3 regions of the Streptacidiphilus sp. PAMC 29251 genome follow, and region 1 is predicted to be linked to each of the others. Evidence: predicted binding sites of a transcription regulator. Region 1 holds the regulator's gene; each other region holds the start of a gene.
The links. Region 1 encodes HspR, which represses chaperone genes until heat shock. Its sites were predicted from a motif close to TTGAGNNNNNNNNNCTCAA; they were not measured.
Positions count from the first base shown of each region.

Region 2: lon (endopeptidase La) is a predicted target of HspR. The motif match lies at 2,515-2,533, and genes of this name have one in related genera.
Region 3: clpB (ATP-dependent chaperone ClpB) is a predicted target of HspR. The motif match lies at 2,695-2,713, and genes of this name have one in related genera.

Region 1 covers NZ_CM135725.2:5,281,314-5,286,059, forward strand. Annotated here, with positions in the region: gene grpE (nucleotide exchange factor GrpE) at 1-520, shown strand, start outside; gene dnaJ (molecular chaperone DnaJ) at 620-1,786, shown strand; gene ACXKR8_RS24880 (heat shock protein transcriptional repressor HspR) at 1,791-2,321, shown strand; gene ACXKR8_RS24885 (hypothetical protein) at 2,672-3,787, shown strand; gene ACXKR8_RS24890 (hypothetical protein) at 3,788-4,746, shown strand, end outside.
Region 2 covers NZ_CM135725.2:6,789,636-6,794,381, forward strand. Annotated here, with positions in the region: gene ACXKR8_RS32470 (sensor histidine kinase) at 267-1,433, opposite strand; gene ACXKR8_RS32475 (response regulator transcription factor) at 1,430-2,203, opposite strand; gene lon (endopeptidase La) at 2,556-4,746, shown strand, end outside.
Region 3 covers NZ_CM135725.2:4,959,031-4,963,776, forward strand. Annotated here, with positions in the region: gene clpB (ATP-dependent chaperone ClpB) at 1-2,631, opposite strand; gene ACXKR8_RS23320 (LURP-one-related/scramblase family protein) at 2,760-3,251, opposite strand; gene ACXKR8_RS23325 (YncE family protein) at 3,358-4,746, opposite strand, start outside.

The DNA of each region.
Region 1 (4,746 bases):
TACCGCCCAGGCCAAGGAGCTGGTCGAGGCCCGCAAGGGGCTCGCCGAGCGCACCGCCGACCTGCAGCGGCTGCAGGCCGAGTACCAGAACTACCGCAAGCGGGTCGAGCGGGACCGGGTGACGGTGCGTGAGATCGCCGTCGCCGCGCTCCTGGAGAACCTGCTCCCGGTGCTGGACGACATCGGCCGGGCGCGCGAGCACGAGGAGCTGACGGGCGGGTTCAAGTCCGTCGGCGAGTCGCTGGAGACCGTGGCCTCCAAGCTCGGGCTCCAGCAGTTCGGGAAGCAGGGCGAGCCCTTCGACCCGACGCTGCACGAGGCGCTGATGCACAGCTACTCGTCGGACGTCACCGAGACCACGTGCGTGCAGATCCTGCAGCCGGGGTACAAGATCGGCGATCGGATCATCCGTCCGGCGCGGGTCGCCGTGGCGGAGCCGGAGCCGGGCGCGTCCTCGGACGCGGCCGAGGGCTCCAACGACGACGCCGACGCCAAGGGCGACGGTGGCGACGAGGACTGACCCGATGGCGACTGTGGGGCCGTGCACCGGTGACACCGGAGCACGGTCCCACCGTCCCATCACCGTGACGGACACCAGTGCGGGAAGGAGGCGATTCCGTTGAGCAGCAAGGACTTCGTGGAGAAGGACTACTACAAGGTCCTCGGTGTGCCCAAGGACGCCTCACTCGCGGAGATCAAGAAGGCGTACCGCAAGCTCGCCCGGGAGTTCCACCCCGACGCCAACCGGGGCGACCGCAAGGCCGAGGAGCGCTTCAAGGAGATCTCCGAGGCCAACGACGTGCTCTCGGACGCCAAACGGCGCAAGGAGTACGACGAGGCCAGGGCGCTCTTCGCCAACGGCGGCGGCTTCCGCACCGGCGGCGGCACCGGCGGCTTCGACTTCGGCGACCTCTTCAACGGCGGCGGCCAGCAGGGCGGCACCTTCGGGGGCGGCGGCGGGATCGGCGACGTCTTCGGCGGCATCTTCAACCGCGGCGGCGGCACCACCCGTACCGCCCAGCCGCGGCGCGGCGCGGACGTCGAGTCCGACGTCACGCTGAGCTTCATGGAGGCGGTCGAGGGCACCACCGTGCCGCTGCGGATGACCAGTCAGGCCGCCTGCAAGACCTGCGCCGGCACCGGCGCCAAGGCCGGAACGACCCCCCGGGTCTGCCCGACCTGCGTCGGCACCGGCCACGTCCAGCGCGGCCAGGGCAACTTCGCCCTGTCCGACCCCTGCCGCGACTGCAAGGGCCGCGGGCTGATCGTCGACGACCCGTGCGAGGTCTGCCACGGCAGCGGACGCGCCACCTCGGCGCGGACGATGCAGGTGCGGATCCCGGCCGGGGTCTCCGACAACCAGCGGATCCGACTGAAGGCCAAGGGCGCCCAGGGCGAGCGCGGCGGCCAGCCGGGCGACCTGTACGTCACCGTGCACGTCCAGGACCACCCGGTGTTCGGCCGCAAGGGCGACAACCTGACCATCACCGTGCCGGTGACCTTCCCCGAGGCGGCGCTGGGCGGGACCATCAGGGTGCCCACCCTGGGCGGCCCCCCGGTCACCCTGAAGCTGCCCCCGGGCAGCGCCAACGGCCGCACCATGCGGGCCCGCGGCAAGGGCGCGGTCCGCAAGGACGGCACCCGCGGCGACCTGCTGGTGACGGTGGAGGTCTCGGTCCCCGAGGAGACCGAGGGCGAGGCGCTGTCGGCGCTGGAGAAGTACCGCGAGGCGACGACCGCGGAGAACCCGCGGGCCGCACTGTTCAAGGCTGCTGAGGAGGCCTGAGGTGATGGACGCCAGAGGAGACGGACCGGGCGGACCCGTGATCGGTGTCGGGATAGGCACCGGCCTCCCCGGCGGCGGCGGTCGCGCCGCCTCCGGCGGCCGGGCGGCCTACCAGCTGACCGAGCACACCCCGGTCTATGTCATCTCGGTCGCCGCCCAGCTCAGCGGGCTGCACCCGCAGACGCTCCGGCAGTACGACCGGCTCGGCCTGGTCTCCCCGGACCGCACGGCCGGGCGCGGCCGGCGCTACTCCGCCCGGGACATCGACCAGCTCCGCGAGGTGCAGCGGCTGTCCCAGGAGGACGGCATCAACCTGGCCGGCATCAAGCGGATCATCGAGCTGGAGAACCAGGTGCTGGCGCTGCAGGCGCGGGTGGCCGAGCTCCAGGGCGAGGTCGCCAGCGCCGGCGCGGCGGCGGCGACCCAGCGCGAGGCCGCGGTGCACGCCAGCTACCGCCGCGACCTGGTCCCGTACCAGCAGGTGCAGCAGAGCAGCGCGCTCGTGGTCTGGCGGCCCCGGCGGCGCGGGGAGTAGTTCCCCGGCGGTCACTGGTTACCAACTGAAAGACCCCGGCAGGAGGAATTCCTGCCGGGGTCTCTCACGTCCGCCGACGTTTTTCGCAGCGAAATGGCTGCCGCTTTTCCCAATGCCTCCGGCGTCGAATGCGCGGACTCTTTCTCCCGCCGGCGCACGCCCTGCGTCGCTGGTGCAGGGCGGCGCACATGCTTCAAACCCCCAGATGGGCATGGCCATGACGGGGCACGTTCATGCACCGACATCTCGGATCACTTGCTGAGTTACCACTGTTTATGCACACACCGTGACCGGCAAGTGCCTACTGTGTTCCTGTTCCTGAACGTTCATGAAGGGGAAGGTAATTCGCGGTGAACATATCGGACGAGAGCGTGCCAATACGGGCACCGCAATCCCTGCTGACCCGGGAGGAGATCGACCTGTACCGCCGCCTGGCGGATCTGCAGACCCTCGACACCACCTGGCGCGTCATGGACCCCGCCGCCCGCCAGGCCTCCGGGTTCGAGCCGCCGGAACAGCTCGACCTCGCCGAGGACGACCCCGCCCTGCTGCGGCTGCTCGCCCTCGGCGCCCTGGCCGAGGACCCCTCCGTGCCCGGCGGCTACCGGCTGATCGAACCGCTCACGCTGGAGCACGAACTGGTCAACGAGGCCAAGGAGCGGGCCCTGGCCAAGCAGGAGCAGGCTTTCGCGGATCTGGCGGCGGTGGAGCAGCGGGCCGGGATCCTGGCCGAACTGCAGGCGGCCTACGCGTACGGCCGGCGCAGCAACAGCGAGGCGACGCACGAGTACGTCACCGGGATCGAGGCGATCAACACCGTGCTGACCCGGCTCGTCTCCCGCGCCAGTCGCGAACTGCTCACCGCCCAGCCCAGCCCGCGGAAGGTCTCAGCGATCAAACTGGCGGAGAACCGTGATCTGGAGGCACTGGAGCGGGGCGTGGCCATGCGCACGCTCTACGCACCGGCGGCCATCGGCGACCCCCGGTGGCTCCGCGAGTACGTCGAGCCCGCCATGAGCCGGGGCGCCCAGGTCCGGGTCGTCGACACGCCGGTGCCGTTCCTGCGGCTGATCTGCGTCGACCGCACCTGGCTGGTGACCGAGGTGCTGGACCCGGAACAGGCCGAACACGACCCGCGCACCCGCATCGCCCAGGCCCTGGTCACCCGGGATCCGGCCACCGTGGCCGCGTTCATCCACAACTTCGAACGGGACTGGGCCCAGGCCCGACCGCTCTCGCTGCTGCCGCCCACCGAGCAGCGCAACCCGATCCAGCAGGCCATCATCACCGCCCTGAAGACCGGCGCCGACCACGAGGCCATCGCCAAGCAGCTCAACATCACCTCCCGCACCGTGACCAAGCACGCCACCGCCCACCGCACCACCCTGGGCGCGACTCCCGGCTTCCAGCACGGCTATCTGACGGCGCACCAGGAGATCACGGATCAGCAGCCGGAAGCCGGCTGAATGTCCACGAACCAGGAAAGCGAACCGGGAAGACAACAGCCGCTGCTGACCCAGGACGAGATCGACCTGTACCGGCGCCTGGCGGATCTGCAGACCCTCGACACGGCGTGGCGCAGCGTGGGTGCGGTGCAGCGGCAGGCGTTCGGGTTCATCACCCCCGAAACGCCGGACCTGCCGGCGGACGACCCCAAGGTGCTGCGCCTGCTCGCGCTCGGGCTGTTGGCCGCGGACCCCTCCCAGCCCGGCGGCTACCGGCTGATCGAACCGGTCGCGCTGGAGCCGACGCTGGTCCATGACGCCAGGGAACAGGCGCTGGTCAGGCAGGTGCAGGCAGTCACCGAGCTGGCGGACGCGCAGCGGCAGGCCGACGTCCTGGCGGAGCTCCAGACGGCCTTCGCCCGCGGTCGACGCGGGAGCGGCGAGGGGGCCAGCGAGTACCTGACCGGGATCGAGGTGATCAACGACCTGCTGGAGCGGCTGGTCTCGCAGGCGAGCTGGGAGATGCTGACGGCGCAGCCCGGCCGACGGAGGGCTTCGGCGCTCAAGATGGCAATCCCCAGTGACCTGGAGGCGCTTGATCGCGGAGTGGCCCTGCGCACGCTGTACATGCAGGCATCCGTCAGCGAGCCGGAGGGCCTTCGGGAGTACGTGGAAGCCGTGACCAGCCGGGGCGCCCAGATCCGGGTCGTCGACAGCCCGATCCCGTTCCTGCGGATGATCTGCGTCGACCGCACCTGGCTGGTGACCGAGGTACGGGATCCGGAACAGGCCGAGCACGACCCGCGCACCGGACCCGCACAGGCCCTGGTCACCCGGGATCCGGCGACCGTGGCCGCGTTCGTCCACAACTTCGAACGGGACTGGGCCCAGGCCCGACCGCTCGCCCTGCTCCCGCCCACCGAGCAGCGCAACCCGGTCCAGCAGGCCGTCATCGCGGCCCTGAAGACCGGCGCCGACCA
Region 2 (4,746 bases), 1.5 Mb from region 1:
GCTACGCCCCCGGGGCCTGTCTGCGCAGGTCCCGCCCCCTGGTCGTCGCCCAGATCACAGTGCGGGCGCTGAGTTTGGCGAAAAATGAATGTTAGAACTCGGTCGTGATGGGGGATAACGAGTGGCTGTTCGCTCAGAACGGGCGGATAAATGCGGACAATCGTGCGCCTATCGCCAGGCCCTCCGCTGGATCGCGGTGCACTCCGCCACACTTCGGGCAATTGTCTCAAGTCCGTCCCAGCTGAGCGGCTGGGCGGTCGAGCGGCTCAGCCTCGGCCGGACCGCCGCTCCGGTGATCTCCGCTCCGGTGACCGCCGCTCCGGTCGCGGAGCGGGCCGCGGCCCCGGCAGGGTGATCCGGATCAGGCAGCCCTCCTCGGAGTCGGCCACCGCGATCGTGCCGCCGTGCAGGTCCACCGCCCAGCGGGCGATGGCCAGGCCGAGCCCGGTGCCGCCGTCGCTGCCGGGGCCCTGGGCCGAGGGCCCGCTGCCGCGGCTAAAGCGTTCGAACACCCGGTGCCGGTCCTCGGGGCTGATCCCCGGGCCCTGGTCGGCGACCTCCAGCAGCAGGCCGTCGGAGCCCTCGGCGCGGGCCCGCACCGTCACCGTGCCGTCCTTGGGGCTGTGCCGGCAGGAGTTGTCGACCAGGTTGGCGACCACCTGGTGCAGCCGCTCCGGGTCGGCGACCGCGGTCAGGTCCGGCGGCACGTCCAGCGAGAGCGACACGTCGCGGCGTCGGCTGGCGCCGCCCGAGGTGGAGCCGTCGACGGTGAGCCCGCGCAGCACCCCGGCCAGGAAGGGCTCCACGCCGAACTCGCGGGTGTCCAGTGAGGCCACCCCGTCGGCGATCTTGGAGAGGTCCAGCAGATGGGCGACCAGCCGGCCGAGCCGCTCGGTCTGCTCCAGCGCCGCGGCCATGGTGTCCGGCTCGGGCCGGACGATGCCGTCCACCACGTTCTCCAGCACGGCGCGCAGCGCGGCGATCGGGGTGCGCAGCTCGTGCGAGACATTGGCGATCAGCTCCCGGCGCTGCCGGTCGGCCGCCTCCAGGTCCGCCGCCATGGTGTTGAAGGCGGTGGCCAGCTCGCCCACCTCGTCCCGCGAGGTGGCCCTGACCTCGCGGCTGTAGTCGCCGGCCGCCATCGCCCTGGCCGCCGCGGTCATCTCCCGCAGCGGGGCGGTCATGCCGTGCGCCAGCAGCTGGGTGATCAGCAGCGAGGCGACCACCGAGAAGATCATGACGATCCGGATCTGGGTGTCCGAGTTCAGCGCCAGCACCACCATCAGCGTGGAGATGCCCACCGAAGTGATCACCAGGACCGCGAGCTTGGCCTTGATGGAACGCAGTGGGTCCAGCGGGCGAAGATCCGCCCAGAGCCGCCCGGCGGCCCGCCGGAGCAGGTTCGGTGCGGCGCTCCCGGCGTCAGCGGTCACGGCGACGGAGCCTCCAGGGCGTAGCCGACGCCGTGCACCGTGCGGATCCAGTTGGCGCCGATCTTGCGGCGCAGCGCCTTCACATGGCTGTCCACGGTGCGGGTGCCGGAGGCGTCGGTCCAGTCCCAGACCTCGGCGAGCAGCTGCTCGCGGGTCAGCACCGCGCGCGGCTGCGCGGCCAGGCAGGCCAGCAGGTCGAACTCGGTCGGGGTGAGGTGCACGTCCGCCCCGGCCACCCGGACCCGGCGCTGGACGTGGTCGATCTCCAGCTCGCCGAGCCGCAGCGTCCCGCCGACCGGGGTGCGGGCGGCCAGCTGGGCCCGCTCGACCCGGCGCAGCAGCACATTGACCCGGGCGGCCAGCTCGCGCATGGAGAACGGCTTGGTCATGTAGTCGTCGGCGCCGACCCCCAGGCCGACCAGCAGGTCGGTCTCGTCGTCACGCGCCGTCAGCATCAGCACCGGGACCGGGCGGTGGGCCTGGATCCGGCGGCACACCTCGAGACCGTCGAACCCGGGCAGCATCACATCGAGCACCACCAGGTCCGGCTGCCAGGTCTGGAAGCAGTCCACCGCAGTGGGACCGTCATGGGAGACGGCGACCCGGAAGCCCTCCGCGCCCAGTCTGGCCGCGATGGACTCGGCGATGGTCGGTTCGTCCTCGACCACCAGTACGCGTCGCTGACCTCCGGTCCCGCTGGTCTCCTGCTGCTGTACATCCGTCACGACCACGCCACCGCCCCCAGGGCTCGCGGGTTGCCCGAGCGGCATACGCCGCCGGCCCGCTCTGTTTCGTCCGTACTTGGTTTCGTCCGTACTCGCCGGTCTTCAACGTGCCGGTCTTCAGCCACTGCTCACGCCACTGTCTCAGCCGCCGGCCTCTCGGGGCGGCATGGGCGTAGACCCTACCGGGTGACGGGGTGCGCCACATCAGGCAGGCTCCGTTCCGCTTCCGCTCCCGGCGGGCGGGGTATGGCGGTCGGCCCTTCCGGTGTTCGGGACAGCGGAGGGGCCCAGGCGGCTCGAAGAGCCTGATCGCTCACGGCGAACAGCCTTGGGGAACACCAGGGGGGTCAATGTCCTTTAGTCCAGGTAACTCAACTTTGCTTACTTGGGAGTGATCATGGCAACTGCCTCTTCGTTGACTCTGCCGGTGCTGCCGCTCGACGACGACGCGGTGCTGCCGGGCATGGTCGTCCCGCTCGACCTGTCCGACCCCGACGTCCGCGCGGCCGTCGAGGCCGCGCAGGCAGCGGTACGGGACGGCGGCGCGCAGGCGCCCGGCATCAGCAGCGTCGCCAGTGCCCGCAAGGCACGGGTGCTGCTGGTGCCCCGGATCGACGGCAACTACGGCGCGATCGGCACCCTGGCCACCATCGAGCAGGTCGGACGCCTCGCCGACGGAGATCCGGCGGCGCTGGTGCGCGGCGTGCGGCGCGTTCGGATCGGGGCCGGGACCACCGGGCCCGGTGCGGCGTTGTGGGTGGAGGCCAGCCCGGTCGAGGCGGTCCCCGTACCGGATCCTCTGCCGGGGTCGGTCGCCGAGCTGGTGCGTGACTACAAGGCGCTGACCACGACCTGGCTGCAGAAGCGCGGGGCCTGGCAGGTCGTGGACCGGGTCGCCGCCATCGAGGACGTCTCCGACCTGGCCGACAACATCGGATACGCGCCCTTCCTCACCGGCGCCGAGAAGGTGCAGGCGCTGGAGGAGCTGGACCCGGTCGCCCGGCTGAAGCTCTCGCTGCAGCTGCTGCGGGACCACCTCGCCGAGGCGGACGTCGCGGAGACCATCCGCAAGGACGTCCAGGAGGGGATGGAGAAGCAGCAGAAGGAGTTCCTGCTGCGGCGCCAGCTGGAGGCCGTGCGCAAGGAGCTGTCCGACCTCAACGGCGACCCGGACTCCGAGGAGGAGGACTACCGGGCCCGGGTCGAGGCCGCCGACCTGCCGGAGAAGGTGCGCGAGGCCGCGCTCAAGGAGGTCGACAAGCTGGAGCGCTCCTCCGACGCCTCGCCCGAGGGCAGCTGGATCCGCACCTGGCTGGACACGGTGCTGGAGCTGCCCTGGAACGAGCGCAGCGAGGACGCCTACGACATCACCGGCGCCCGGGCGGTGCTGGACGCCGACCACTTCGGTCTGAGCGACGTCAAGGACCGGATCGTCGAGTACCTGGCGGTCCGGAAGCGCCGGGCCGACCGCGGCCTGGGCCAGGTCGGCAGCGCCGGTGCTGTTGCTGGTGCTGGGACCGCTGTCGGCGGCCGTCGGGCCGGCGGAGCCGTGCTCGCGCTGGTGGGCCCGCCCGGGGTCGGCAAGACCTCGCTGGGCGAGTCCGTGGCCCGGGCCATGGGCCGCTCCTTCGTCCGGGTCTCGCTCGGCGGCGTCCGCGACGAGGCGGAGATCCGGGGCCACCGGCGCACCTATGTCGGCGCGCTGCCCGGCCGCATCGTCCGGGCCATCAAGGAGGCCGGGTCGATGAACCCGGTGGTGCTGCTGGACGAGATCGACAAGGTCGGCTCCGACTACCGCGGCGACCCGGCCGCAGCGCTGCTCGAAGTGCTGGACCCGGCGCAGAACCACACCTTCCGGGACCACTACCTGGAGGTCGAGCTGGACCTCTCCGACGTGGTCTTCCTGGCCACCGCCAACGTGCTGGAGTCCATCCCGGAGGCGCTGCTGGACCGGATGGAGCTGGTCCGGCTCGACGGCTACACCGAGGACGAGAAGGTCGTCATCGCCCGCGACCACCTGCTGCCCCGGCAGCTGGAGCGCGCCGCGCTCGGCAGCGACGAGGTCGTCGTCACCGAGGACGCGCTGCGCAGCCTGGCCGGCGAGTACACCCGCGAGGCAGGCGTCCGCAGCCTGGAGCGGGCGCTGGCACGGATCCTGCGCAAGGTCGCCACCCAGCAGGAACTGGGCACGAGTGGTTCCACCGAGCTGCCCCGTACGATCGCGGCCGAGGACCTGCGCGGCCTGATCGGCCGTCCGCACCACACCCCCGAGGCGGCGCAGGAGCCCGGCGAGCGGCGCACGGCGGTGCCCGGTGTCGCCACCGGACTGGCCGTCACCGGGGCGGGCGGCGACGTCCTCTTCATCGAGGCCTCGCTGGCCGACCCGGAGACCGGCTCCACCGGGCTGACCCTGACCGGTCAGCTGGGCGACGTGATGAAGGAGTCCGCGCAGATCGCGCTGTCCTTCCTGCGCTCGCACGGCGCCGAGCTGGAACTGCCGGTCACCTCGCTGCGGGACCGGGGCATCCACGTCCACGTCCCGGCCGGGGCCGTGCCCAAGGACGGCCCCAGCGCGGGCGTCACCATGA
Region 3 (4,746 bases), 320 kb from region 1:
TCACCCCTTCTTCACGAAGGACGCCGCCGCCGGCGCCGCGTCCGCCCGGTGGACGGTGAGGTGGTCCGCCCCCGGCTCGGCGTCGACCTCGACGGTGTCGCCGTCCCGGACCGTGCCGCCCAGGATCGCCCGGGCCAGCTGGTCGCCGATGGCCGACTGCACCAGCCGGCGCAGCGGACGGGCGCCGTACGCCGGGTCGTAACCGGTCAGCGCCAGCCAGTCGCGGGCGGCCGGGGTGACCGTCAGCGTGAGCCGGCGGTCGTCGAGCCGCTTGGCCAGCGAGGCGACCTGGAGGTCGACGATCCGGGCCAGCTCCTCCATGCCCAGCGGGTCGAACACCACGATGTCGTCGAGCCGGTTCAGGAACTCAGGCTTGAAGGCGCTGCGGACGGTCTCCAGCACCTGCTGCTTCTTGGTGGCGTCGTCCACGGACGGGTCGGTCAGCCACTGCGAGCCGAGGTTGGAGGTGAGGATCAGGATGGTGTTGCGGAAGTCCACCGTCCGGCCCTGGCCGTCGGTGAGCCGGCCGTCGTCCAGCACCTGGAGCAGGATGTCGAAGACCTCCGGGTGCGCCTTCTCCACCTCGTCCAGCAGCACCACCCCGTACGGGCGGCGGCGGACCGCCTCGGTCAGCTGGCCGCCCTCCTCGTAGCCGATGTAGCCGGGGGGCGCGCCGACCAGCCGGGCGACGCTGTGCTTCTCGCCGTACTCGCTCATGTCGATCCGGACCATGGCCCGCTCGTCGTCGAAGAGGAAGTCGGCGAGGGCCTTGGCCAGCTCGGTCTTGCCGACCCCGGTCGGGCCGAGGAACAGGAACGAGCCGGTGGGCCGGTCCGGGTCGGAGATGCCGGAGCGGGAGCGGCGGACCGCGTCGGAGACGACCTGAACCGCGGCGGTCTGGCCGATCAGCCGACGGCCCAGCTCCTGCTCCATCCGCAGCAGCTTGGCGGTCTCCCCCTCCAGCAGCCGGCCGGCCGGGATCCCGGTCCAGGAGGCCACCACGTCGGCCACGTCGTCCGGGCCGACCTCCTCCTTCACCATGGACGCGCTGGTGGCCTCGCTGCGGGCGTCGTCCTGGGCCTCGGCCAGCTCCTGCTCGGCGGCCGGGATGTCCGCGTACATCAACCGGGAGGCGGTGGTGAAGTCGCCGTCGCGCTGGGCCCGCTCGGCGGTGCCGCGCAGGTCGTCCAGGCGCTCCTTGAGCTCGCCGACCTTGTTCAGGGTGGCCTTCTCGGCCTGCCAGCGGGCGGTCAGCCCGGCCAGCTGCTCCTGCCGGTCGGCGAGGTCGCGGCGGAGCCGGTCAAGACGGTCGACGGAGGCCGCGTCGGACTCCTTGGCCAGCGCCATCTCCTCCATCCGCAGCCGGTCGACGGCGCGCTGCAGCTCGTCGATCTCCACCGGGGAGGAGTCGATCTCCATCCGCAGCCGGGACGCGGCCTCGTCGACCAGGTCGATGGCCTTGTCCGGCAGGAAGCGGGAGGTGATGTAGCGGTTGGACAGGGTCGCCGCGGCGACCAGGGCGGCGTCCGAGATCTGCACCTTGTGGTGCGCCTCGTAGCGGGACTTCAGGCCGCGGAGGATGGCGATGGAGTCCTCGACGGTCGGCTCGCCGACCATCACCTGCTGGAACCGGCGCTCCAGCGCGGCGTCCTTCTCGATCCGCTCGCGGTACTCGTCCAGGGTGGTCGCGCCGACCATCCGCAGCTCGCCGCGGGCCAGCATCGGCTTGAGCATATTGCCGGCGTCCATGGCGGAATCCCCGCCCGCGCCCGCGCCGACGAGCGTGTGCAGCTCGTCGATGAAAGTGATGACCTGGCCCTCGCTCTGCTTGATGTCCGCGAGCACGGCCTTCAGCCGCTCCTCGAACTCGCCGCGGTACTTCGCCCCGGCGACCATGGCGCTGAGGTCCAGCGAGACCAGGCGCTTGCCGCGCAGCGACTCGGGGACGTCCCCGGCCACGATGCGCTGGGCCAGGCCCTCGACCACGGCGGTCTTGCCGACGCCGGGCTCGCCGATCAGCACCGGGTTGTTCTTGGTCCGGCGGCTGAGCACCTGGACCACCCGGCGGATCTCCTGGTCCCGGCCGATGACCGGGTCCAGCTTGCCGTCGCGGGCGGCCTGGGTGAGGTCGGCGCCGTATTTCTCCAGCGCCTTGTAGGTGCCCTCGGGATCGGCCGAGGTGACCTTGGCACTGCCCCTGACCTCCTTGAACGCAGCCAGCAGGGTCTTCGCGGTGGCGCCCTCGGCCTTGAGCGCGTCGGCCACCGAGCCGCCCTCGGCGGCCAGGCCGACCAGCAGGTGCTCGGTGGAGACGAAGGCGTCGTCCAGGTCGGCGGCACGGGCGCCGGCCTCGTTGAGGGTGTTCACGATCTGCCGCGACAACTGCGGCGCGGAGACGGTGGACCCCTGCGCCGAGGGCAGCGCGGCGGCCTGCCGCTGGATCACGGAGCGCAGCCGGGCCGGATCGGCGCCGACGGCCTCCAGCAGCGGTCCGGCGATGCCCTCGGGCTGCTCCAGCAGGGCGAGCAGCAGGTGCACCGGGGTGACATCGGGATTGCCCGCGCTCGACGCCCGTCGGATCGCCGCCGACAGGGCTTCCTGTGCCTTGGTGGTGAGCTTGCTCGCGTCCACGCTGATGTGTCCTCCTGTGCTCGGCGGTCGTGCCTTGTCCTGCCAGTGTCAGCATGACGTAAGTTGAGTCTATTCCACTCAAGGCCGTTCCGGGGGCACAGCCCTCGAGCACAGGGGGACGGCAGCCGTCAGTCGTGGTGCTCGATCCGCTGCAGGTGGTCCACGCAGACCGCGACGCAGAGCAGCAGCGGCACGTCCTGGCCGTCCTCGATGTCGATCCCGTAGGTGTCGCGGAAGGAGAACCACTTCCTGGAGACCCGGGCGACCCGGTGGCCGCCCTCGTCGTCGATGTCGAACTCGTGGTCGAGGAAGTCGCCGTGCACCTCGAACTCACGGCCGTCGGCGAGCTGCGCCTCGTACTTGTCGCGGAACGGGGTGAACAGCTTCTTCTTCACCGTGGCGAGGGTCTCGCCGTCGCGCTCGATCCGCATGGCGTCGCGGACGCTGACGATCTTCTTCTTGATCACCGCGACCTTGACCCCGGCGGTGTCCTTCAGTTCGAAGGTGTCCGAGACCCGCAGCACCTTGCCGTCGACCAGGAATGCCTTGTCGCCGTGCTCGGTGGTGATCCAGTGATCGTCGCCGACCGAGAACATCCGATCCCGCATCAGGAACTTCATGACGTCTTCGCCTCCGGGTTTCGTCCTACACCGAATAGGACGCTTTCCCTCCGGAGGGAGTTCCTACCGCGTTCCGATCCCCGACCACACGTCAGGTCGCTTCGGCTCAGGTCCTGAAGGTGAAGTTCTGCCAGGGGCCGGCGGTGCTGAGGTTGGCGGTGTCGGCGGCGCTGTGCGCGTAGCGGGCCGAGAAGCGGTAGAGGTGGCCGGCGGCCCTGGGCAGGGTGAGCGTGCCGGCCGCGGTGCTGCCGGAGTTCAACTTCTGGCAGGAGGTGCTGATCACGGTGTGCCAGGCGCCGGCGGAGTACTCCTGCACCTGGAAGTAGACGCACTCGCCGGTCTTGTTCGGTGCGACCCCCACCGCGATCTTCGGGTGCGCGGTGTGGTGGTACACCCGGTACAGGGTCGAGCCGCGGTGGGTGCTGGTGTAGTAGCCGGCCTGGGCCTCGGCGAGCTGGGCGTAGGCGTAGCCGACCGCGCTCGCCGTCGCCGGGGCGGTCCGGTAGTCCCCGGCGAAGGAGACCGTGAACACGGTGCGACGGGTGATCCTGTAACTGGCCGTCAGCTTGCCGTGGGCATCCACCGTGCCGGTCCTCACCAGCACCTTGGCGCCGCCGTACGGCTGGGCGTAGATCGACAGGGTGCGCCCGTTGTAGCTGGTCCCGAGGTGTGCGGTCACGGTGGCCGTGGCGCCGTAGCCGTAGTCGGCCGCGTTGGTGGCGAGGGAGACCGCGGTGGCGGCGCGGGAGACCTGCACGGTGGTGGGCTCGGTCACCGCGCTGTGGGTGGCGTCGCCGGGGTAGGACACCGTGTAGACATTGGGGCCGCCGGTCTGCGGGGTGTCCTGGAACGACAGGCTCCCGTCGGCCGCCACCACGGCCGTACCGAGGCTGTACCCGTTGGGATGGGCCAAGTCGGTCTTGGTGATCTCGACGTTCTCGTCGGCCGCCGCGTACGGCTGATAGGGATCGTCGGTCAAGTTGCCGGTGATGGTCAGCTGGGCCGCGCGGTTCGCGGAGGACGGCGCGTGCAGGGTGAGCCCGGGGGTGTCCGGCTGGAAGCTCACCGAGGTGCTCGACGCCGAGGCCTCCAGGGTGGCGTTCCCGGCGAAGGTCAGGTCGTAGCGGAAGTGCAGGCCGGGGCCGGGCACATCGCTGACGGTGAAGGTGTGGGTGACCGGGTCGATCGGGGCGTCGGGCAGTTCGGTGGACTGCTGGGTGTCCGTGTCGACCCGGGTCACCTGGATCGTGCTGCCGGGCGGCACGATGCCGACGCCCAACTCGGTGAAGAGCGTGCCGCTGAAGACCACCCCGGACGGACCGACCTTGCTGAGGTCCGAGGCGGGGATGTCGGTGGACAGCTTGGACACGGCCAGGTGGAGCGAGGCCGTGGACGGCCGGTGCGTCGGGTCGCCCGGGTAGCTCACCTGGTAGCTGTACGAGCCCACCGCGTTCACGGTGTCATTGATGGAGTACGAGCCGTCCGCGCCGACCGT